Regions from separate parts of the Brassicibacter mesophilus genome, predicted to be linked through region 4. Evidence: riboswitches for the same ligand, from Rfam matches in the RefSeq annotation. Region 4 holds a riboswitch; each other region holds the start of a gene.
The links. Region 4 has a riboswitch for molybdenum cofactor ahead of pruA (L-glutamate gamma-semialdehyde dehydrogenase). Riboswitches for the same ligand answer to the same signal wherever they lie in the genome.
Positions count from the first base shown of each region.

Region 1: another riboswitch for molybdenum cofactor. It lies ahead of HNR33_RS09510 (hypothetical protein); the one in region 4 lies ahead of pruA (L-glutamate gamma-semialdehyde dehydrogenase).
Region 2: another riboswitch for molybdenum cofactor. It lies ahead of HNR33_RS21010 (ABC transporter substrate-binding protein); the one in region 4 lies ahead of pruA (L-glutamate gamma-semialdehyde dehydrogenase).
Region 3: another riboswitch for molybdenum cofactor. It lies ahead of HNR33_RS10595 (RnfABCDGE type electron transport complex subunit G); the one in region 4 lies ahead of pruA (L-glutamate gamma-semialdehyde dehydrogenase).

Region 1 is NZ_JBNPXI010000007.1:35,144-40,782, forward strand. It holds gene HNR33_RS09490 (hypothetical protein) at 1-522, opposite strand, end outside; gene HNR33_RS09495 (DUF2238 domain-containing protein) at 775-1,341, shown strand; gene HNR33_RS09500 (hypothetical protein) at 1,364-1,927, opposite strand; gene HNR33_RS09505 (hypothetical protein) at 1,896-2,630, opposite strand; gene HNR33_RS09510 (hypothetical protein) at 2,635-3,078, opposite strand; molybdenum cofactor riboswitch at 3,171-3,290, opposite strand; gene HNR33_RS09515 (putative Se/S carrier protein) at 3,335-3,610, opposite strand; gene HNR33_RS09520 (sulfurtransferase TusA family protein) at 3,620-3,832, opposite strand; gene yedE (YedE family putative selenium transporter) at 3,825-4,931, opposite strand; gene HNR33_RS09530 (C40 family peptidase) at 5,139-5,573, shown strand; gene HNR33_RS09535 (TrmH family RNA methyltransferase) at 5,626-5,639, opposite strand, start outside.
Region 2 is NZ_JBNPXI010000033.1:17,577-23,215, forward strand. It holds gene HNR33_RS21000 (ABC transporter ATP-binding protein) at 1-39, opposite strand, end outside; gene HNR33_RS21005 (ABC transporter permease) at 41-730, opposite strand; gene HNR33_RS21010 (ABC transporter substrate-binding protein) at 892-1,755, opposite strand; molybdenum cofactor riboswitch at 1,900-2,019, opposite strand; gene fdhD (formate dehydrogenase accessory sulfurtransferase FdhD) at 1,988-2,770, opposite strand; gene mobA (molybdenum cofactor guanylyltransferase) at 2,781-3,386, opposite strand; gene HNR33_RS21025 (MogA/MoaB family molybdenum cofactor biosynthesis protein) at 3,396-3,884, opposite strand; gene HNR33_RS21030 (ferritin-like domain-containing protein) at 3,886-4,386, opposite strand; gene fdhF (formate dehydrogenase subunit alpha) at 4,393-5,639, opposite strand, start outside.
Region 3 is NZ_JBNPXI010000008.1:71,120-76,758, reverse strand. It holds gene HNR33_RS10610 (V-type ATP synthase subunit A) at 1-1,347, shown strand, start outside; gene HNR33_RS10605 (V-type ATP synthase subunit B) at 1,360-2,733, shown strand; gene HNR33_RS10600 (V-type ATP synthase subunit D) at 2,751-3,362, shown strand; molybdenum cofactor riboswitch at 3,439-3,562, shown strand; gene HNR33_RS10595 (RnfABCDGE type electron transport complex subunit G) at 3,662-4,183, shown strand; gene HNR33_RS10590 (molybdopterin-dependent oxidoreductase) at 4,200-5,285, shown strand; gene HNR33_RS10585 (molybdopterin-dependent oxidoreductase) at 5,404-5,639, shown strand, end outside.
Region 4 is NZ_JBNPXI010000003.1:41,580-47,218, reverse strand. It holds gene HNR33_RS05135 (ABC transporter substrate-binding protein) at 1-479, opposite strand, end outside; gene pruA (L-glutamate gamma-semialdehyde dehydrogenase) at 603-2,234, opposite strand; molybdenum cofactor riboswitch at 2,407-2,528, opposite strand; gene HNR33_RS05125 (GerAB/ArcD/ProY family transporter) at 2,906-4,003, opposite strand; gene HNR33_RS05120 (hypothetical protein) at 4,203-5,177, shown strand; gene HNR33_RS05115 (class I SAM-dependent methyltransferase) at 5,302-5,639, opposite strand, start outside.

The DNA of each region.
Region 1 (5,639 bases), on a different contig from region 4:
TTTACCTTCTTCTTTAGTTGGATCAACTACAGTAGCTTTTGTATAAACATATTTCCAGTTTCTACCTTCTTCTGTGAATACTTTTGACACTTCTATAGTAACTTGGTTTTTATTTTCTTCCTTAGCAGCTTTTCTTTGCTCGTCTGTATATGCTTTTGCTTCTTCTCCTGCTGCTACATAAGATAGTTTAAAGTGTTTGTCTGCATTGAATGTAGGAACTTCTCCTTCAAAGAACAAACTATTTACCTTGTCAATATAGTTGTTATAAAGGATACCATAGTTTGAGAAGCTGTGGTCAAATATTTCTAACTTCTTAACTACACTTAAAGCTTTTTCATCAGCTTTAGAATCATTAACTGGCTGTTGTTCCTCATTATCAGCTGAATCATTTGTATCTGCTACTGTTTGCTCAGTATTGTCATTCTCTGTTGTGTTTGAATTTACTGGCTCTTGATTAGTACAACCAACGAATACAAAGCTCATAGTTAATAAAATAACTAATATCAATCCTAATTTTTTCATTGTATAACACCCCCATTATTTCTATAACTATTATTATATATCTATTGGATTATTATTACAATCAATCGTTTTTTTAATATTTGTTAATAAATTAGCTTTTATTATTAATAATATTATTTCATTTTTGTAATATTTTATTTTTTAATTGTAAATCTTAATGTTGAATTTATTGATATATAATTTTCATAGTTTTAATATTATGTGTTGTTACACATACTAATACAATAAAACTGGAAAAGAAGGTATTAAATTATGAATGATAAAAGCTCTAGTCGTATTGATATATTATTCTTTCTAATACTATCATTAATCTCAATTGAATTCATAATAATAAATAGACCACACTTCTTATATAACCTTGCTGTTATAAGTATTTTTTATATAATCCTTATATTTTTTGAAAATAACTTAATTATTAAATTAGAATCTTATGTAAAAATACTTATCTCTATAACTGTAATATTTCACCTTGCTGGTGGTCAGCTTTTCAATTTATATATAACATCTTATTGGTTTGATAATTTACTACATTTATTAGGTTCTTTTTCCTTTTCTTTATTTTACTATTCAATATTATGTTCATTATTTAATTTTAAAGCAAATTCAAGGGGATTGATATTCATCATTGTTGCTTCACTAGGTATATCTGGAGGAGTATTTTTTGAAGTTATAGAGTTTACTTTAGATGAGCTATTTAACAGTAATAATCAACATGGATTAATAGATACTGATCTAGACATTATATTTAATATAATTGGTTCAATATTAGCAGGCTTATTTATGTCATATAAAAATAACAAAAAAAGAAGAAGCCAGTAACATATTCTAGCTACTGTAAATGCTACTGACTGTTAGTTCTATCATGTAATTTAATTCTTTCATAAATAAAATAAGCTATAACTCCACCAATAAAGCCAAACACCAGATGATTAACTGTTGCTATCTTAATTCCTAATAATAGAAAACCTCTAGGTAAATCAAATATTATTCCTAATATATAGTTTACTAATAACTTTGTCCAGTGTGCAAAAGCAGCAACTACACCTACTAATAACAGCTTTCTAGACTTATGTGATACAAAGCAAAATATCAAATCAACAGTTACACCAGGAAGAAAATACTTAAAAAATACAAAAGGACCTTCTTTTCCTAATCCAAACATTACTGCTAATATTCCTGCTATTGTCCCTGCTAATATTCCTGACATGCCCTTGTTATATCTTAAGCAGCAAAACATGAGTATTGCCATCCATATCGCACCTGAGTGCCCTGGGATATTTAATGGTATCTTTATTATTAACTTTGAAATTGCAATAAGAGCTCCACAAAATGTAACTGCTATTGTCTCTTTAAGTGATAATCCCCATAAATACTTAATATCTCTCTTTAATCCTACTTCTTTCAAGAATTCTCCACTCCCCTTTAGTATCTGAGACTTTTGATACTAACAGTGTAGGTACGCCCTTTAACATAACAGGTCTGAACCAGTCTCCTACATCAACCATATCATCCATCTCTGGTGAAAGCCCATCTTCTGTCACAATACGTTCAACACCACTCTTTTCTAATATTTCTCTAGCTGAATAGACTCCTTCCATGTCTCTAATACCTTTTAGCCATACAAATCTTCCATCATTACCTGATTTTCTTAACCCTACAGCTGCAAGTGCGCCGATTATACCGTCATTTGTACCTCCATGACCTGATAGATGGATATCAAATTTTTCTGCTAGATAAGCAGCTTTTTGCTGTTTCAGTACTTCACATTTTGCACTATTTCCAAATGCTATTATTTCATCAGTAATTTCTATACTTTCTGATATACAAAGTCCTGGATCAGAACCTTCTGCACACTCTCTTATTAAAAATTCACTGCAAAGCTTTATTAGCTCGTCCATGTCACAGTATTCATTATACAAGCCTATGCAAAGGGAACTATTGTGAGAAGTATACGGTATGTCTTTGGAAACAAAAAGCTGATGCCTAGTAATCCCAGTTATCTCCCCCCAATTATTGTCACTAAGCTCTTTTGCTAACATACGAGCTCTATATCCTGTTCCTCTTGTATTAAGGTTATCTGTATCATCAATTGCTATGTAAATCAACACATTATCACTCCTCTACAACAATCTTGATTATATCTTTAACCCAATCTTTTTTAGAAATCGCGTGTGTAGCTAGCTTAACAGTGCCATGATTTGTAATATCAAGTAAAGTTTCTTCATCTACTTGCTCTCTAGATAAATCTGCCTCTGTCCTCCATGCTCCTACAAATGTTATATTTGAAAAGTCATTTATCCCTGAATCTTTAAGAACATCTAACACTGATGGTCCTTCTTCTGTCTTTCCTTCTGCTTCCATAGTTTTTTTATCCATCGCATTTATATCTTCTATTGTATAACTCTTCATGAGCTTTTCGTTTAACATTACTTTCACAGTATAATCCTCAATTTCTCTACCTTCACCTTTATTTCCGTTTCCTGCTGAGCTTTGAGAACAGGCTGTCAAGCTAATCACTAATAGAAAAATAATTAAAAATAAGTTTCTTTTTTTCAAATCATCTACCTCCATTTTTAAAAATAAAACTGCTCTTTCTTCAGCGGAAAGAGCAGTATGATTTATAGTAGCATAATAATAAGCAAGTTTTATATAATCAAGCTATTTCTCCTTTCCACTTAGGGAGGCATCATCATTTCTAACAATACCCTATCGGTCTGTTTCCATAGTACAATACATTAGGTGTTACAGACTCGGAGCATATTTTTAACTTGATTATATTATACACTAATTCAGTATGTCAACAAAGCTATTATTATTCCTTGGATTTAAGAAACTTTGAAAACCAAGTGTTATTCTTTTTATTTTCTATCTTATGAACTTCGTCGATTTCTATATGAAATTTATTACAGATATCTAAAATATCATCTTGCATTTCACATGGAAATTCTGCTGCTGTTCCACAACTTGAGCTAACTTGTCTTGGAACAGGCATTAATTTTACGTTTATATTTTGCTGCTTTAATTCTTTTTCAAAGTTTAATGCATGATTTGTTGTATGAAATGTCACTATACAATAGTACTGATTCAATTATCTCACCTATTTTCTAATAGTTAAACAAAAATCATCTTCATTTTCTTTTACATCAACCTTTAATCCTTGGCCAGTTGCATATCTTTTTATATTCTCAACTGCAACCATTGCATCAACTAGCACTTCTAATACATCTGAATTATTTTCTTCCATAGCTCTTTTAGTCATAATAACTGGTTCGGGACAAGATCTTCCTCTAGCATCAACTATATTAGACATTAGCTTGACCTCCCTCTTTTTGAATAAGTACTTTTCTGTTTTTATTTACACTTGAAATAACAGATACTGCTATAGCAATAACAGCAATGAACCCTATTATTACAGCAATTTTACCATTTGCAGGCACTCCTTTTGGACTTGCTGCTAATCCAAAGTTATGTGCAAACGCAGCTCCAACTATAAGTCCTAATATAGTAACTGCTGCATCTGTATCGCCTTCTCCAGCTAGTATTGTTTGTCTAAGAGGACATCCTCCTAATAATACTGCAGTTAATCCAACTAATGCCATACCTAAAAAGTTCCAAACATGATCTGCATGAGCTATAGGTTGGCCTTCAAAGCCTATTTTGAAGGTTTCAAAGTTAAAGATCAAATTACCCAATAGTGCAAAAACAAAAATACCTATTAGTCCCCATAAAAAATGGAAATCTTTTATTAAAAATGCATCTCTAAATCCACCAGCTGTACATAGTCTAGTTCTTTGAAGTACCCCACCAACTAATAAACCAGCTATTAATGATATCGCTATAGGAGCTGCCATTGAGCCAGGTCCCTCTTGGCTAAATAGAATAAAGCTAGGTCCTACTATTAGTAGCACTAATAGTACAATAGCTATAGTTGGCATCGTATATCCAGCTGCTTGTGTTTGCTTTACACTTCTACCCAAAGTAAATCCTCTCTTTAGGAATTGTATAGCTATCAAAATACCTGCTATGTATCCAACTACTCCTACTAATGCATTCAAATCGCCATTTGCGAGCCTTAATATCATTCTTAGTGGACATCCTAAAAATACTAATGCTCCAATCATCAAGAAAAATCCTAATATAAATCTTAAAATAGGAGATGAACCTCCTCTTGCTTTAAATTCGCCCTTAAATTTTGCAATAATAAAAGCACCTAAAATAAATCCTGGGATCTCAGGACGAATGTATTGCACTACTGCAGCTCTGTGTAACCCTAATGCTCCTGCAATATCCCTATAGAAACAAGCTACACAAACACCCATGTTAACAGGGTTTCCAAACTTAACTAATAATGCTGCTAAAACACCCACTAATGCTCCTGAACCAACAATTAACCATTTGTTGTTCTTCATTTATCTCCCTCCAGTTCTAATTATTCCAATATGATTATATTAAAATTGAAGAATTTTTAACAATAATTTTTTTCTATACATTTCCTTTATTCTATAGAATTTCCAAATAGTATCATATGATTTTCCTCACCTTTTCTGTTTTAAATCATATTATAGTATAAATAAATCTTTGTTTTTATTTTACTTTATATGGAGGGATATTTTTTTATGAATGATAATATTCAAAATAAAATACAACAGCTTATAAGGAGATTTAGACATGCTAGATTTGTCCACAATGGTCGTACTTTAGAGGAAGGTATTGATTGCCTAGGATTTGTGATACTTTTTTATAAGGAATTCGGGGTAGATATACCTAGTGATGATGGTAAACTAGTTGAGAAAGATTGGTACAAAGCTGACCCTGAAAGATACATAAGAGGCATTAAAAGCTTAAATCGTAAAGAAGTGAGTCTAGAATCTCTTCAGCCACTGGATTTGGTTTATTTTGTCATAAATCATGATGTTATTACTCACACTGGTATAATGATAAACGAAGGAGAATTTGTTCATATGTCTCCTAAAAGAGGTTTATTAGTAAGCAAGCTTGAACGTCACTGGAAACGAAGATTTAGAGGAGCTATTAGAGTGATAGAAGAATAAAATATTATTTATATTAAAAAAGAGAGGCAACTATTTGTCTCTCTTTTTGATTCTATCTTATTGTAT
Region 2 (5,639 bases), on a different contig from region 4:
ACCATAATATTTTTTTATACTATATAATGAAATGTTCATGCTAATCCTCCCCGTTATATGAGTAGATTAAGCTATTTACTAAAAATGATATTATTAATAGAACAATCCCTAATGCTATTGCCTTAGGGTAGTCGCCCATTGAATTAGACATAGCAATAGATGTTGTTATAACTCTTGTATGTCCCTTTATGTTTCCTCCAACTATCATAACTGCTCCAACCTCGGAAATCGCTCTTGAGAATGCTGTAACCACATTCATAAAAATATCAATTTTTAATTCTCTCATAATAAGTATTATTATATCAATTTTAGTTGCACCTAATGTTGTACCTATTTTTCCAATTTCACTTCCCCTGTTTTTAGCAAGATTATACGTTAACCCTAGTATTAATGGCATAATTAAAATTGTTTGAGCAATTATCATAGCTGACGGAGTATACAAAAGATCAAGAAAGCCTAATGGCCCTCTTCTTGACAATATGATAGCCACAACAAGACCAACTATTACCGAAGGAATGCTCATAGAAGTATATAGAAATCTGGAAAACATCCTCTTGCCCTTAAAATTTTTTATGCCAAGATACACTCCTGTCGGTATAGAAATAATTGATGATATTAGTGTTGAAACTGATGACACAAAAAGAGATAATAATATAATCTTATATACTTCCTTATCAAAGGTTACTAACAGTTTTATTGCTTCTTTTACTCCCTGAGCTATATAATCCATATTTTATCCCCTTTTTAAATAATCAAGTTCAATATAAAAATCTATTTTGATACTAGCTAACTATTACAGTTATACAAAAAAAGATTATATATAGTAAAGATTTTGAGCAAAACAAAACCCAAAATCTTTACTATTTTACAATATATCAAATGAGCAATCTACTATTTAGCGTTAGGTATAAAAAGAGGCATACCATACTTTTCCTTGCCATATTCCCCAATTAAACTTTGTCCTTCTTCAGATAACATCCAATCCATGAATACTTTAGCACCTTCTGCATTGATTTTATCATTTTTATCTGGATTTACCGGTATTATACCATATTGATTAAATAATCTGTTATCATTTTCTACAACTATATCTAAGTCAAGTGTATCTCTAAGACTTAAATATGTAGCCCTGTCTGTCATAGTATATGCTGCTTTTTCACTTGCAATTTTTAATACATCAGCCATTCCACTTCCTGCTGATATATACCATTGGCCTGATGGCTCAATTCCTGCTTCTTTCCATATTGCCAGCTCTTTTTTATGCGTTCCAGAATCATCTCCTCTTGAAACAAACTTACCTTGAGCTTGTGATATTGATTTAAACGCTTCTAATGTATCATTAGGATAGTTTTCTTTAAGCTTTATTGGATCGTCTTTTGGTCCAACAAGTACAAAATCATTGTACATAACATCTTTTCTTTCAGTACCATGACCTTCCTTGACAAACTCTTCTTCAGAAGCCTTTGCATGAACTAGCAATATATCTGCATCTCCATCTTTTCCCATTTGTAATGCTTTACCTGTTCCAACTGCAACAACCTTTACTTCTATTCCTGTTTTCTCTGTAAACTTTGGCAGTAAGTAATCTAATAACCCACTGTCATTTGTACTTGTTGTTGTAGATAAAATAATGCTTCCTGTAGTTTTTTCCTGCTGTTGTAGCTGTTGCGGTTCTTGTTGTGTATTGTTAGCACATCCAGCTAAAGACAGTACGATCAATAATAAACTTAATGCAATTGCTAAATGCTTTTTCAAAAAATCACTCTCCTTTAGATTAACATTATAATAAAAATGTATACAAAAAAAACAGTCCAGAAAGGACTGTTTTCTTATCAAAAAAATATATATGCTAGTATCCAGCTTAATTTTTAAGCAATATCAGATAAAACATATAATAATTTATTTCGAATATTTCTTCCTTTCCAATTACGGGAGGTATCACAATTTCTCACGATACCCATCGGCTAAGGCTTCATAGTATAATACCTTAGAAGCTAAAGCTCGGAAAATTTGTATAGATATTCATTTTTTCTCCTCTTACAAAACCTATTAGTGTTATATTTAACTCTTTAGCTATATCAACAGCTAGACTTGTAGGTGCAGATCTAGAAACTATTATTGGAACCTGCCTTTTTCCTATCTTGATCAAAATTTCTGATGATATCCTTCCACTTGATAAAACTATTTTATCACTCAGATCAAGTTGATCTATCAGCGCTTTCCCCAAAATTTTGTCTAGTGCATTGTGCCTACCAATATCCTCTTCGAAAGCTATCATTTCATCTTTATTGCATAAAGCACAACTGTGGACTCCTCCAGTATTTAGAAAAAGCTCGGATTTTTTATTAAATTCTTTTACAAGCCGTTTGATATTCTCTATATCTACAGGAATACTATTATTGATTTTTTTAGTTTTAAATGAATCCATTACATTATAGAATATTGTTCCCTTGCCACATCCGGTTGTGATAGTTCTTTTGCCGTGAAGCTTTTCAGACAACAGGCTCTTATTCTTAGTATATACGTATGCCATCCCTTTCTCAGTATCTATCCTAATGTTCTCTATATCATCATAAGAACTTAGAAAACCTTCTGAATTTAAAAAACCCACGGCTAAGTATTCAAGTGATTTTGGACTACATAAAAGAGTTATTAGTTCTTTGTCATTTAAATAGATAGTGAAAGGGTGCTCGACAACTACTATATCCTCTTCATATGAATACTCATCTTTTTTCAACCTTAATATATCATAATTCTTTATATCATTCATAGCATTATCCTCAATAAATATTAGGTATATTTTGTAAATAATAGTTTAAGTCTTCCTTTGTGTTTAGGTTTAGAAACATATCCCAGTTTGGACTAAAATTTCTTGCTTCCCATTCTGGTATATAATACACTTCTAATCTTTCCAGCAGCTTGAAAATCGATTTTCTATTTTCCATTAGATAGTATTCTATATTCCTGATTATATCCTTTGAATAAAATGAATTAAACGGCTCTATCCATTCCCCAAATCTAGTTACACAAGCCTTATAATCAGTATACTTCAACTTCTCTTTAACATGACGAATATACTCTAAGTTTATATTTGGCATGTCACATGCTATAAAGTATACAAGCTGACTAGACGCATTTTTAAGCCCTACATGAATCCCACTTAAAGGACCCATACCCTTTATTATATCGCTTACAATCATATCACTAAGACCTATATAATATTCAGGCTTATTGGTCACTATTATTATTTGGTCAAATTCATGCTTCAATTTATTTATTAGACTATCCATCAATCTTCTCTCGTTTATTTTGATCAGCTGTTTATCAAATCCCATTCTTCTGCTTTCGCCACCTGCTAATATAACAGCTGTCCCAAACTTTTTCATAAGCATCCCCTATCTAGCGCACTCACTTGCCTTTCCCGTAAGAATCTCTAGGCCATGATGAATGCTATCAATAATATATTCTAAGGATTCAGTTACTGCTTTTGGACTTCCAGGAAGATTTATTATAAGAGTCTTATTTCTTATTCCTGAAACTGCTCTTGATAACATAGCTCTAGGTGTAATCTGCAAGCTATAGTATCTTATTGCCTCAGATATGCCAGGAGTAAGTTTGTCTACAGCCTTTAACGTTGCTTCAGGAGTAACATCTCTTTCGCTAAATCCAGTTCCACCTGTTGTCAATATCATATCTACATTTAACACATCAGACATATATTTCATTTCATTTAAAAGTAAATCTTGTTCATCAGGCAGTATAATATATTTTTCTACCTTATAGCCTTTATTCTGAACAATTTCTGCTATGACTTTTCCACTCAAATCTTCTCTTTCACCCTTTGAGCCTTTATCACTTGCTGTTATTATTCCCACCTTAAACATATTATCCTCCCCAAGGTAAATTCATATACTCTTTCATTCTTCTATCATACTCAGATTTGAAAAAGCTTTCGTGTCCTTCTTCCCACTGTGCAAGCTTTTCAAATATCTGCTTTGCAATTTCATCTTCAGTGTTTTCAGCTACATTTCTGTAAAACTCGGCATAATCTTTTTCTATAAGATAAGCCATCCTTAGAATTGTTATATCTGGTATATCACTTTCAGATAGCACATCCTTTATATGCTCAGATTCTGCTCTGTTTTCAAAAATATTTTTTTCATCTCTATCAAATGCTTTAGAGTCAAGCTTAAATCCTTGATTCTCTTCGTATTCTTCTAGCTGCTCTCTTAGAAAGTTATAATGCTCCATCTCAACTTCGGCTATATCCTCAAACATTTTCTTTGTAGAAGCATTGCTAAACTTTTCTGCTTTTTCTTTAAAAAAATTATAGCCATCTAGCTCCATTTGCATAGCATATTTTAGAATTGAGCCATAGTCCTTCATTTTTCATCAACTCCTAAGTTTTTCTATTTTAACAGCGGCTACTTTAAGCTCTGGTATTTTGGCTATTGAATCTAGTTGTGTATTTGTAAGATAATTTGCTGCTCCATCTGCAAAGTGAAAAGGCATAAATAACGTATCATCAACAATTATGTCTGTTATCCTAATTTTTGTTTCGATTTCCCCTCTTCTTGATGATAGTTTTACTCTTTCACCATTTAGCAAGTTTAGCTTACTAGCAGTAGTGCTGTTTATTTCAACGTATGACTCTGGAGATAACTCATTAAGTCCCTCTACCCTTCCTGTCATACTTCTAGTATGATAATGATACAGAACTCTTCCAGTAGTTAAAACGAATGGATATTCACTATCTGTTACTTCAGCACTCTTTACGTTATCAACAGGCATAAAAAGACCACGACCTCTAGCAATTGAGTTTTTATGCAAGTATCTTGTGCCAGGGTGCTCTTTATCTATACAAGGCCACTGTAATCCTTTCTTTACTAACCTATTATAGCTTATACCTGTATATTGCGGTGTAACAGTTGATATTTCTTCCATTATTTCTGACGGATGAATATATGTTTTATTATACCCTAATTTATTCATAAGCTCCATTAGAATCTTCCAATCGGGTTTACTATCACCAACTGGCTTAATAGCTTTATTTACTAGCTGAACTCTTCTTTCAGTGTTTGTAAACGTACCATTTTTTTCCGCAAAAGATGCTGCCGGTAAAACAACATCTGCGAATTCAGCCGTTTCAGTCATAAAAATATCCTGTACTACAAGAAAATCTAAATTTTCAAGTGCTTGCTTTACATGGTTTATATCTGGATCAGAAACCATAGGGTTTTCTCCCATAATATATAAAAATCTTATTTCATCCTTTTGAGCACCATGTATTATTTCAGGTACAGTTAACCCTACCTTTGAAGGCAATTTACTTACGCCCCATGCCCTAGCAAACTTATCTGTTACTTCTGGTTTAAATACTTTTTGGTATCCTGGTAAATCTGCAGGTAATCCTCCCATGTCACATGCTCCTTGAACATTGTTTTGACCTCTAAGTGGGTTAACTCCAGCAGACTCTTTTCCTATGTTTCCACAAAGTAATGCCAAGTTTGATATAGACATTACAGAATGTGTCCCTGTTGTATGCTGTGTTATTCCCATAGCATAGAATATACCTGCTTTATCAGCATTTGCATATATAGCAGCTGCCTTCACTACGTCTTCTGCATTAATCCCACATA
Region 3 (5,639 bases), on a different contig from region 4:
TCACTTATTATTCACAAAATAATGGTTCCTCCTAATATTAATGGGACTGTAGTAAATGCTAAAAAAAGTGGTAAATACAATATAGAAGAAGTACTTGTAGTATTAAAAGATGATAAAAATAATGAACATAATTTAAAAATGTACCAAGAATGGCCTGTAAGAGATGCAAGACCTGTAAAAGAAAGAATGACTATTCATAGACCTCTAATAACTGGTCAGAGGGTACTAGACATGTTTTTTCCGATAGCAAAAGGTGGTACGGCAGCTATACCAGGAGGCTTTGGAACTGGAAAAACTATGACACAACATCAGTTGGCTAAGTGGTCAGATGCAGACATAATTGTCTATGTAGGCTGTGGTGAGCGTGGAAATGAAATGACTGAAGTACTAGAGGATTTTCCAGAACTTATAGACCCTAAAACAGGGAAACCAATAATGGAGAGAACGATTTTAATAGCTAATACTTCAAATATGCCTGTTGCAGCCAGAGAAGCAAGTATATATACAGGAATAACTATGGCCGAATATTTTAGAGATATGGGTTATCATGTGGCTATAATGGCAGATTCAACATCAAGATGGGCCGAGGCTCTACGAGAAATTTCTGGAAGACTTGAAGAGATGCCTGCAGAGGAAGGGTATCCAGCATATTTGCCATCTAGACTTGCAGAATTCTACGAAAGAGCGGGTTATGTAAATACATTAAATAACAAAGACGGTTCAGTTACTATCATAGGAGCAGTGTCACCTGCAGGTGGAGACTTCTCAGAGCCTGTAACTGAAAATACAAAAAGGTTTGTCAATGTATTTCTAGGACTAGACAGAGAGCTTGCGCATGCAAGGCATTTTCCTGCTATAAACTGGTTAACAAGCTACAGTGGTTATGTTAAGACCTTGAAAGCATGGTATGAGGAAAATGTAGCTGAAGATATGATGAAGTTAAGAGCCAAAATGTTAGAAATACTGCATGAAGAAAATAAGCTTCAAGAGATAGTGTTACTTGTAGGAGAAGATGTCTTGCCGGATGATCAGAGAGTTATTCTTGAGATATCTAAGGTCTTGAGAATAGGTTTTTTGCAGCAAAACGCATTTCATAAGGAAGATACATATGTTCCACTTAAAAAGCAATATGAGATGTTAAAGCTGATAAGCTATCTTTATGATAGAAGCTATGCATTAGTAAAAAAAGGAGCTCCAATTTCTCAAGTAAAGGATGATGAAATATTTAATGATGTAATCAAGATGAAATATAGTATTCCTAACGATAATCTAGAAGGAATAAATGACTTAAGAAATAAGATAGATGAGTTTTATGATAAACTTGAGGCTAAATACTCTAACGAATAGGGATGTGGTGGTATGAAGAAGGAATATATGGCACTCGATAGGATAGAAGGGCCTTTAATAGAGCTATCAGACATACAAAATGCTGTTTATGGAGAGATTATTGAGATAAAAGTTGAAGGTCATAAAAGTAGAATGGGAAGAGTAATTAAAATTGAAGAAGATAAGGTAATCGTTCAAGTCTTTGAATCAACAGCAGGAATGTCAACTAAAAATACTACAGTGAGCTTTACCGGACAGCCTTTTAAAATACCTCTTTCAAAGGAGATTTTAGGTAGAGTCTTCAATGGTATTGGACATCCAATAGATAATGGTGGAGAGATTTACAGCGAAAAGACCTATAATATAAATGGAAGACCGATGAATCCTGTAGCTAGAAAATATCCTAGAAACTATATCCAGACTGGCATATCATCAATAGATGGACTAATGACTTTGATTAGAGGACAAAAACTACCTATATTTTCAGGCAACGGGTTACCTCATAATGAGTTAGCAGCTCAGATTGTAAGGCAAGCAAAAATAAGCTCTGATGCAGATAATGACTTTGCCATAGTTTTTGCAGCCATTGGAGTTAAACATGATGATGCCGATTTCTTTAAAAAAAGCTTTGATGAGTCTGAAGCACTAAACAGGGTAGTAATGTATGTCAACTATGCAAATGATCCTATAGCAGAGAGAATAACAACTCCTAGATGTGCATTAACTGCTGCTGAGTATTTAGCTTTTGAAAAAAACATGCATGTATTAGTCATAATGACAGACATAACAAGCTATAGTGAGGCACTAAGAGAGGTTTCTTCAGCAAGAGAGGAAGTACCTAGCAGAAAAGGGTATCCAGGATATCTTTACTCTGATCTAGCATCATTATATGAGCGAGCAGGAATGTTAAAAGATACAGATGGCTCTATAACGCTGTTACCTATTTTAACTATGCCTAATGATGATATCACACATCCAGTTCCAGACCTTACTGGATATATAACAGAGGGTCAGATTGTTTTAGGAAGAGAGCTTTATCAGAAAAACGTATATCCACCAGTAAATATTCTACCGTCTCTTTCTAGACTGATGAAGGATGGAATAGGAGAAGGATTTACACGTGAAGATCATCCTGAGGTTGCAAATCAGTTATTTTCGTCATATTCGAAGGTACAGGAGGTAAGAGCTCTATCTCAAATCATAGGAGAAGATGATCTTTCTGAAACTGATAGAAAATACATGGAGTTCGGAAGAGTTTTTGAAGCTAAGTTCATTAATCAGGATTTCGATGAAAATAGAAATATAGAAGATACGTTAGACTTAGCATGGGAGATACTATCTATTCTTCCTGTTGAAGAGCTAGACAGAATTGATCCGAAGCTGATAGAGAAGTATATAAACAAATAGCGAAAGGAAGTATTTATATGGCTATAAATGCTGCTCCAACAAAATCGAACCTTATAAAAGCTAAGAACTCATTAGAGTTCTCAAAAAAAGGCTTTGAGCTGCTAGATAAAAAAAGGACTGTTCTTATAAAAGAGATGATGTCTCTTATAGACAAAGCTAAAGAGGTTCAAGACAGAGTTTCGATTACATTTAAAGAGGCATATAGGGCTTTAGAATTTGTAAATATAACTCTTGGAGTAAATAATGTAGAAGAAATTTCACTTTCAATACCAAAAGAAGAAGAATTTGATATTTTGTTAAAAAGTGTCATGGGTGTAGAAATTCCTAAGGTGATATATGAGAAAGAAAAACTTGATCCTCAATATGGTTTTTTTAGGACTAATCCAGTTTTAGATACAGCTATAGCTAAGTTTACTGAAGTAAAATATCTTATATATGAACTTGCAGAGATAGAGAATTCAGTATTTAAACTAGCAATGGAGATTGAAAAAACGCAAAAGAGAGCTAACGCACTAGAAAAAATACAGATTCCAAAGTATACAACACAAATAAAATTTATTCAAGAGGTTCTTGAAGAAAAAGAAAGGGAGGATTTCTTTCGATTAAAAAGAGTCAAAAGTAAAAAGTAGTATTAACTAGTTATTGTGGATTTGTAGTTAACTTGTTACAATATTGACAAAATATTTTAAACAATATAATATAAAAGAAAACACAAGTCTCCGAGCTTGAAGTACCTGTTGATTCTTAAGTCTATGGTAAACAAGCCGGCAGGGTGTGATTGGAAACTTTCATGCCTCCCGTTGTGGAAAGGAGATAGTAATAAGACATAAATTTTTCAACAGATGTTATAATAAACATTCTGTATTTTTATGCTTATGAAATTATATGCTTCTTCTACTATGGAGGAAGCTATTTTTGTTTTTTGGGGGTGATTTTTTTCAAAGGCAAGAGACAGATAATTATAATTGTAGCAGGCATACTATGTATATCTTTGTTTTTTGGCTATATACAGTTATATTCTTCATATGATTTAGATGACAAATATGAGAATGTATCAAGGCTAAAGCAATATGAGAATAGAGATATTATAAGAGTATATAAAGCTTTAAATACTATAAATGAAAATGAAGAGATAGTGCAGATTGTTAGAGTAAAGGGTTACAAAGGGACCATTAAGCTGATAACCAGTATAGATATGGATTTAGATGAAGTTACAGATATACAGATTCTAAGTCATAATGAGACAGAAGCATATGGAGGGTATATAACAGAGGAATGGTTTCTGGACAGATTTAACAACAAAAATGCAGATAGGCAGCTTAAGACAGTGAAAATAATAGCGGAAAGACCAAATGAAATAGTAGCCGTTACAGGAGCTACAATAAGCAGTGAAGCAGTTGTAAACGGAGTGAACCTTTCATTAGCAAACTATATGAAGATGAATAAATAAAAAGGGGGTAAAAAGCTTGAAAAAGCTAGTTATATTAATTATGTCTTTAATACTTGCTTTGTCCATTGCGGCATGTGCAAAGAGCAATGAACCTATTGATGTAGTTGGAGATGTTGAAATAATAGCTATATCAGGATTACAGGATGAGGTCATAGTATTAAACATAGAAGAAATAAAAAGCGTAGAACCAGTGACGAAGGATGTCATTTCCATAAGTTCAAGTGGAGAAGAGAAGAAATATAAGGCTACAGGAGCATTATTTGAAACCATACTTCAAAAATACAATAAGTCTCAGAAGGACCTAGCTGGAATAAGACTAGTTGCAGGAGATGGATACTCTATAGATGTTCCTAGTGAGGTTTTAAAAAGCAGAGATGTTATATTGGCATACGAAATAGATGGAAAGCCGTTAGACGAAAAGAGCAAGCCTATAAGAATAGTAGTGCCAGATGAAAGAGCAATGTATTGGGTTAGAAATCTAAGTGAAATTGAAATCATAAAGAACATAGAAAAGGATGAGACGCAGAAGTTAATAGTGTTTGATACAGCTACACAAATACTTAACCAGTATGATTATACATACTATGAAAGTGTAGATAAAGCAGTAAAGAGTGCTGAAATTATGGAACAATTTGTTAATAGTAAAAACTTTGACAGAATATACATAAAATCAAGTGATGGACTAGAAAAAAATGAAACAACAGAAGTATTTAAAACCGGATATATCAAAGTAACTGGAGAAGAAGCTCCACTATTTCTATCCCCAGATATGCCTAAAGGAATGCATGTAAAACACATACTATGGTTTGGTTGTGATAACACAGGATTTTTAAGTGTAGATGAAGCTCTAAAAACACTTGAATCCAAAACTTATGGAGATAAGATAGGAGTAGCTTTAAAAGACATCTTCGATGAAGTGGGAATGGCTGCTTTTGATAAGTATGTGTTTAAATCAGACGATGGATACAGTGTCGAAATATCTTCGTCAGATATAGATAAAGGTGTAGTATATAAGAAAGATAATGTTGTAAGAGTATATTTTGAAGGATTAGATAAGAGTACTTCAGTTAAAAAGCTTCTATCAATAGAAGCTGTAAAATAAAGTGAAACTTAATTCAGAGAAGTTTTAAACTTTAGATGAATTTTAGTTTAACTTACACTTAAGAAGAAGAGATTTTAAAATTGCATGCTAAGCTATATTATAAAAGGGGGCAATATAAATGAAAAGAAAATTATCAATTTTATTAGTGCTTATTATGACAGTTCTAGCTTTTACTGCTTGTAGCAATGGAGAACCAGCCCAAACAGAGCAAAAACCAGAATGGACGATATCAATAGAAACTGCTGATGGTAAAACTGTTGAATTCACAAATCTAGACACAGATAAAGCTGGACAAGTAGATATTAAAGCAACGATGAAAAAGAAAGATGGAAGTGAGACAGAGCAAAGCTGGAC
Region 4 (5,639 bases):
TATTGAAATGACCCTATTCCTGGTGTTATAAAAGGATTTGTATTCATCAGTCTAAAAACTCGCGGTCTCCTATCAATACGAATTCGATTCAAGTTTTCGACTCTCTTTCTAAGAGACTCTATAAGCGTCTGAACTTGATCTTCTTTGTCACAAACTTTTCCTATTTCATACATACTATTAAAAACTTCTTCTAAATTTGAATTGGTAAATGCAATAATTTCAATATTGTTTTTAATTAGTTCATCTATAGTCTTTTTGTGTACTGATTTATCAGCTAAAACAACATCTGGATTAATCGTAAGTATTTTTTCTAATTCTGGTTTGCCAAATGTTCCAATTTTCTCTTTATTTACAGCTTCCCTAGGGTAATTACAGTGTTCTGTAACACCTACAAGCTGTTCTTCTAGTCCTAAATAGTAAATAATCTCAGTAATAGAAGGGACTAATGAAATAATTTTTTTTCTTTGAACTGACTCCATAATTGACTTCCTCCTTTTACTTATTATAACACTAATAAGTAGTACTATTTGATATGTAAGAAAACGAAAAGGATCTCAATATTGAGATCCTTTTCGTCTTTATATACTGAATAAGAACAAACACTATTTATCTTGCATAAAAACGTAGCCATATGACTTTGAAGGATTAAAGGTTTCTTTTATAGTTCTCGGATTTATCCATCTCATCATATTTAACTTGCTTCCTGCTTTATCATTTGTTCCTGAGCTTCTTGCCCCTCCAAAGGGTTGTTGTCCAACTACTGCTCCAGTAGGTTTATCATTTATATAAAAGTTTCCAGCTGTATAACCTAATAGACGCTCCATTGTAAGTATTGCACTTCTATCCTGAGCAAAAACTGCACCTGTCAATCCATACTGAGAAGTAGTATCACAAATCGCTAAAGTTTCTTCAAATTTTTCATCTTCGTAAATATATAAAGTAAGAACAGGTCCAAATATTTCTTCACTCATGGTTTTAAATTTAGGATTACTAGTTACAATTATTGTCGGTTCAATAAAATATCCAATAGAATCATCACATTTTCCACCATAGAGTATATCAGCATCAGAAGCATCTTCTGCGTATTCTATATATGATTTAATATTGTTAAAAGCCTTCTTATCGATTACAGCACCCATAAAGTTAGTAAAATCTTCAACACTACCTATTTTTATGGTCTTCATTTCTTCTAATATTTTTTCTCTTAAATCTGTCCACATGCTTTTGGGAATATATGCCCTAGAAGCTGCTGAGCATTTTTGCCCCTGATATTCAAAAGCCCCTCGAATCAATGCAGTAGTCAAAGCATTAATATCAGCGGATTTATGTACAAATATAAAATCTTTACCTCCTGTTTCTCCTACAAGTCTAGGATAGCTTTTATACTTATCAAGATTATCAGCCACTTGTTTCCACATTGTGTTAAAGACCTTTGTTGAGCCCGTAAAATGGATACCTGCAAGGTGCTCACTATCCATCATGTACTTTGCAATATCATTTCCACTGCTAGGAATGAAATTTATCACTCCATCTGGCAGCCCAGCTTCTTGAAGAAGCTTCATTACAAAATAATTAGAATATACGGCTGTTGACGCTGGCTTCCAATTAACTACATTTCCAAGAATAGCAGGTGCCACTGCAAGATTGCCTCCAATAGCAGTGAAATTAAATGGAGTTATTGCTAGTACAAACCCTTCAAGTGGTCTATAGTCTATTCTATTCCATATCTCTTTAGTCGATATAGGTTGGTCTTCATATATGCTTTGAGCAAAATACACATTAAATCTTAGAAAGTCAATTAATTCACATGCTGAATCAATTTCTGCTTGATAAGCAGTTTTACTTTGACCTAACATTGTGGCAGCATTCATAGTGGCTCTCCAAGGGCCTGATATTAATTCAGCTGCTTTAAGAAAAATTGAGGATCTATGCTCCCAAGACATTTCCTGCCAATTTTTCTTGGCTTCAAAAGAAGCTGCTATGGCCATCTCCAATTCTTTCTTTCCAGCAATATGGTATTTAGCAAGTATATGCTTATGCTCATGAGGAATAGTACAATATCCTATATTCCCTGTTTTTACCTCTTTTCCTCCTATAATAAGAGGAATCTCGATCTCTTGGTTTTTAAGCTCCATTAGTTTTACTTTAAGCTTAGCTCTTTCTTCACTATCTGGTGCGTACTCCCTTACAATCTCATTAGCTGGTTCTTTGATTTTAAAGAAACCATTGCTCATTTTTTATACCCCCTTTATCAATCTAGAAATCGACTATTGGAAGGTATTCCCATAGAGTTATTTTCTATATACATTAGTAAGCAGAATGCATGATACTTTATTTCAAAATTCTACTCATAAAAACAATATCACAACTATTATAAGCAATAATATATAAACCTATGATATTAATCCGATATGAGCATTAACTCCTTTCCACAATGGGAGGCATACCCGTTTCCAACTATACCCTATCGGTCTTTCTTCCATAAATAATATATCCACAGGAAAAAAAACTCGGAGTAAATCTCGATATATCTGAATATTATAGCAAATTTTATATTATGTCAAATTTTCAAAAATATATGTTGAAAGGACAATCACAGTATTGTGCACATAAACATAGTATATATTAACCTTAGAAATAGGTAATCAATTTAAAAGGAGGTACTTTCATGGCTGAAGGTCAATGTGGAGGATATGGTGGTATAGGTAGTGAATTACTATTCTTTTTCTTATTACTAGTTGTTTTATTCTGTAGCTGCTATGGCGGAGGATTTGGTAAATACTAAGAAGGATAGTATTCATTCATATATTACCTAAGTATTTTACCTTTCTCTTAAAAAACAAAGATGTTTAATAAGTATCTTTCAAATGAATTAAAACCCCACTAGTAGAATACTCGTGGGGTTTTAATTAGCTAAGTTCTTCTCTGTCTTTCTCTTTTTTGATTTTGCAGCAATAAGTATCATAACAGGCAATATTACTTGATAAGTAAACGCATAATATTTCCATATTTTAGTATCCCATTCAAGATAAGACATTGCACTATCAAATACTAGATAGGCTAAATTAGCAAACAAAAGCCCAATAGGTACTACTAGAAATCTGTAATCCTTACACCCAAACAGTTTACTTATTCCATTACAAGCAGCTAATAAATAAATGCTTAATTTAATAAATCCTCCCAAGGTAAATACAAGTGCAGCAATTACTTCTATTCTTTGTAGAAAATTGCCAATTCTCAATGTAGAAATAGCAGTGTATGTTGGATAGAATTCAATCATAGCAGCACCTTCGCCTATTGTAAAGATATTTGTTACTGAATTTAACAGTACTCCTATAGCACCGCCAGCCAATCCCATCATATACACTTTATAGGTGGATTTTTTATTGCTAAAGTTAGGAAAAGCCATTGTAAATACTATTATTTCAGCAAACGGAAATGAAAATGTAGAAGTGGCGCCTTCCATAATTGTCTTAATATCACTATCTAATATAGGAAAAATATTGTTTACATTCATTTTATTAGTTAGTAGTATTAATGCAATTATCATTAACAATATAACTGGAAGGATAAATAAACGTGACCATCGACCAATTACCTCAGTTCCTTGTTTTACTATTATAATACTTACAATAACAGTAGCAATTATTGGTATGATTAGAGGAGTTTCTGTCAAAGATGTTATTTTAATGAAGTCTCCCATATTTCTTAAAACAAGTGACTCTGTCAAAAAAATATAACTAATAAATGATATACATATGATTTTTCCAATAGCTTTACCAAATAAAGTTTCACAAATATCAAATAAGTCTTTACCAGGAAAAATGGCTAGAATATAAGCATATATAAATGTAAATATTGCAGCTATTACTAAAGCTATTATAATAGCAATCCAAGCATCTTTTTTAGCTTCTAAACCTCTTACTAGTATAGAAGATGTTCCTATCATGAAAAAAATAATTGTTGCTATACTTTGGCTATCAGAAACTATTTCTTTTTTCATTGGTTACTCCTTCAAAAGTTCTTTAATTTAGTATCTGTCCTATTATATAAAGTATTCAACATACTATACATATTTTTAATTTGATTTGATAAAATAAATTTTCCCCATCGATATTTTTTTACATAATTTTCCTTAGACTAGTTGATATAATTATATAAAAGCTATTACATAAATTGATTTAAAAAGGAGAGTGTAAAAAATGAAAAGGTTTTGCTCATTGTTAATGGTAAGTTTGATAATCTTCCTAATGGTAACTCCATCCTATGCTATAGACCCTACTTATTCAACTATAAGCCCTACCGATCCAGAGCTTAAAGCTTCATTTATCTATCTTGTAGGACCATATGATGAAAACTCAAATGAAGGATATGAAAAAGTTTCTGATCCTTCAACTGGAACGTACCATATTAGAGTTAGAGAAATCAAGTTTATTCATGGTCCATCAGATAATGATCCTGTTAGAAATTATAGAGATTTCGGTACAGTATACAGAACAGATAATTTCTCAGGTAGTTTAAGTGAAACAGTATCAATATCAGATTCAGTTACCCATTCGAGTACATTAACTAATTCGGTTGCCGTAAGCTTAGGATTTTCAGCAGGCCCACCGTTTGCAAAAGTTCAATCACAAATTACTGCTACGCAATCACAATCTATTACCAAAAGTATTGGACACACAGTTACTAAGACATTTAGTCAGGGATATAATTATGGCTTCCCAGTAAATAGTACACCAGAAAATTGTACTAAGGCCAAACGAGGAGTAGGATTTCAGTATGACACTTATAGATCAATTATAGACATAAAAAAAGAAGTAGATGTGGTAAAATATGTAGATATTGTCAAAAAGGAAATATTAGGTGACTACATAATATGTGATATCTGCGGGTCAGGTGAGTGCAGTGACCCAACTAGACATTTGCATCATCTAGTAACAACTTATAGATTTACTTTTGCTGATGGAACTACAGTACATACAGATAGCATGGAAATTCAGAGATTAGTTGAACTAGGTATAGTTACGCCAGACGAAAGCAAGTGGAAAAGATCAACAAAAGAATGGAGAAGAGAAGAAATAATAGGAGAAGTAAAAGTTCCTGTATCTGTTATGGTTACAGTCTTCCTTGATAAAGATGGTAATATACTGGATGAAAATGGTAATATTATTCAATAATAAATACATAATAAACATTTGCAGCTGCAACACTCAAATCAAAATTGACGGAACTCAACGTTCTGTCAATTTTGATCTTTATTAAAGTTTGAATATACTTTTCAACTAATTTTATTCATATTCACTATATATTTTTTGACTTATTAAGAATATATATAAGCATTCTTTTATTGGTCTCTTTAATCTCGCTAAAATCATACCATCCATATGACTTTATGATATTAAGATTAGAAATTTCAAATAATTTTCTTGCATCTCTATCATGCATATATCCTAACATAAAATCATCTTCCATATGCTTGATAACATTACCTTCTTGTATTAAATCGATAATATATTTGAAAGATATAGTCTGATTAGAAGCATCATGCCTGTTTTGAACTGATTGTTTTTTAACAACACAATTCAATTCATCATCAAAATACTCATATTTATAGTCCGATGAAACAGTATCACTTAATG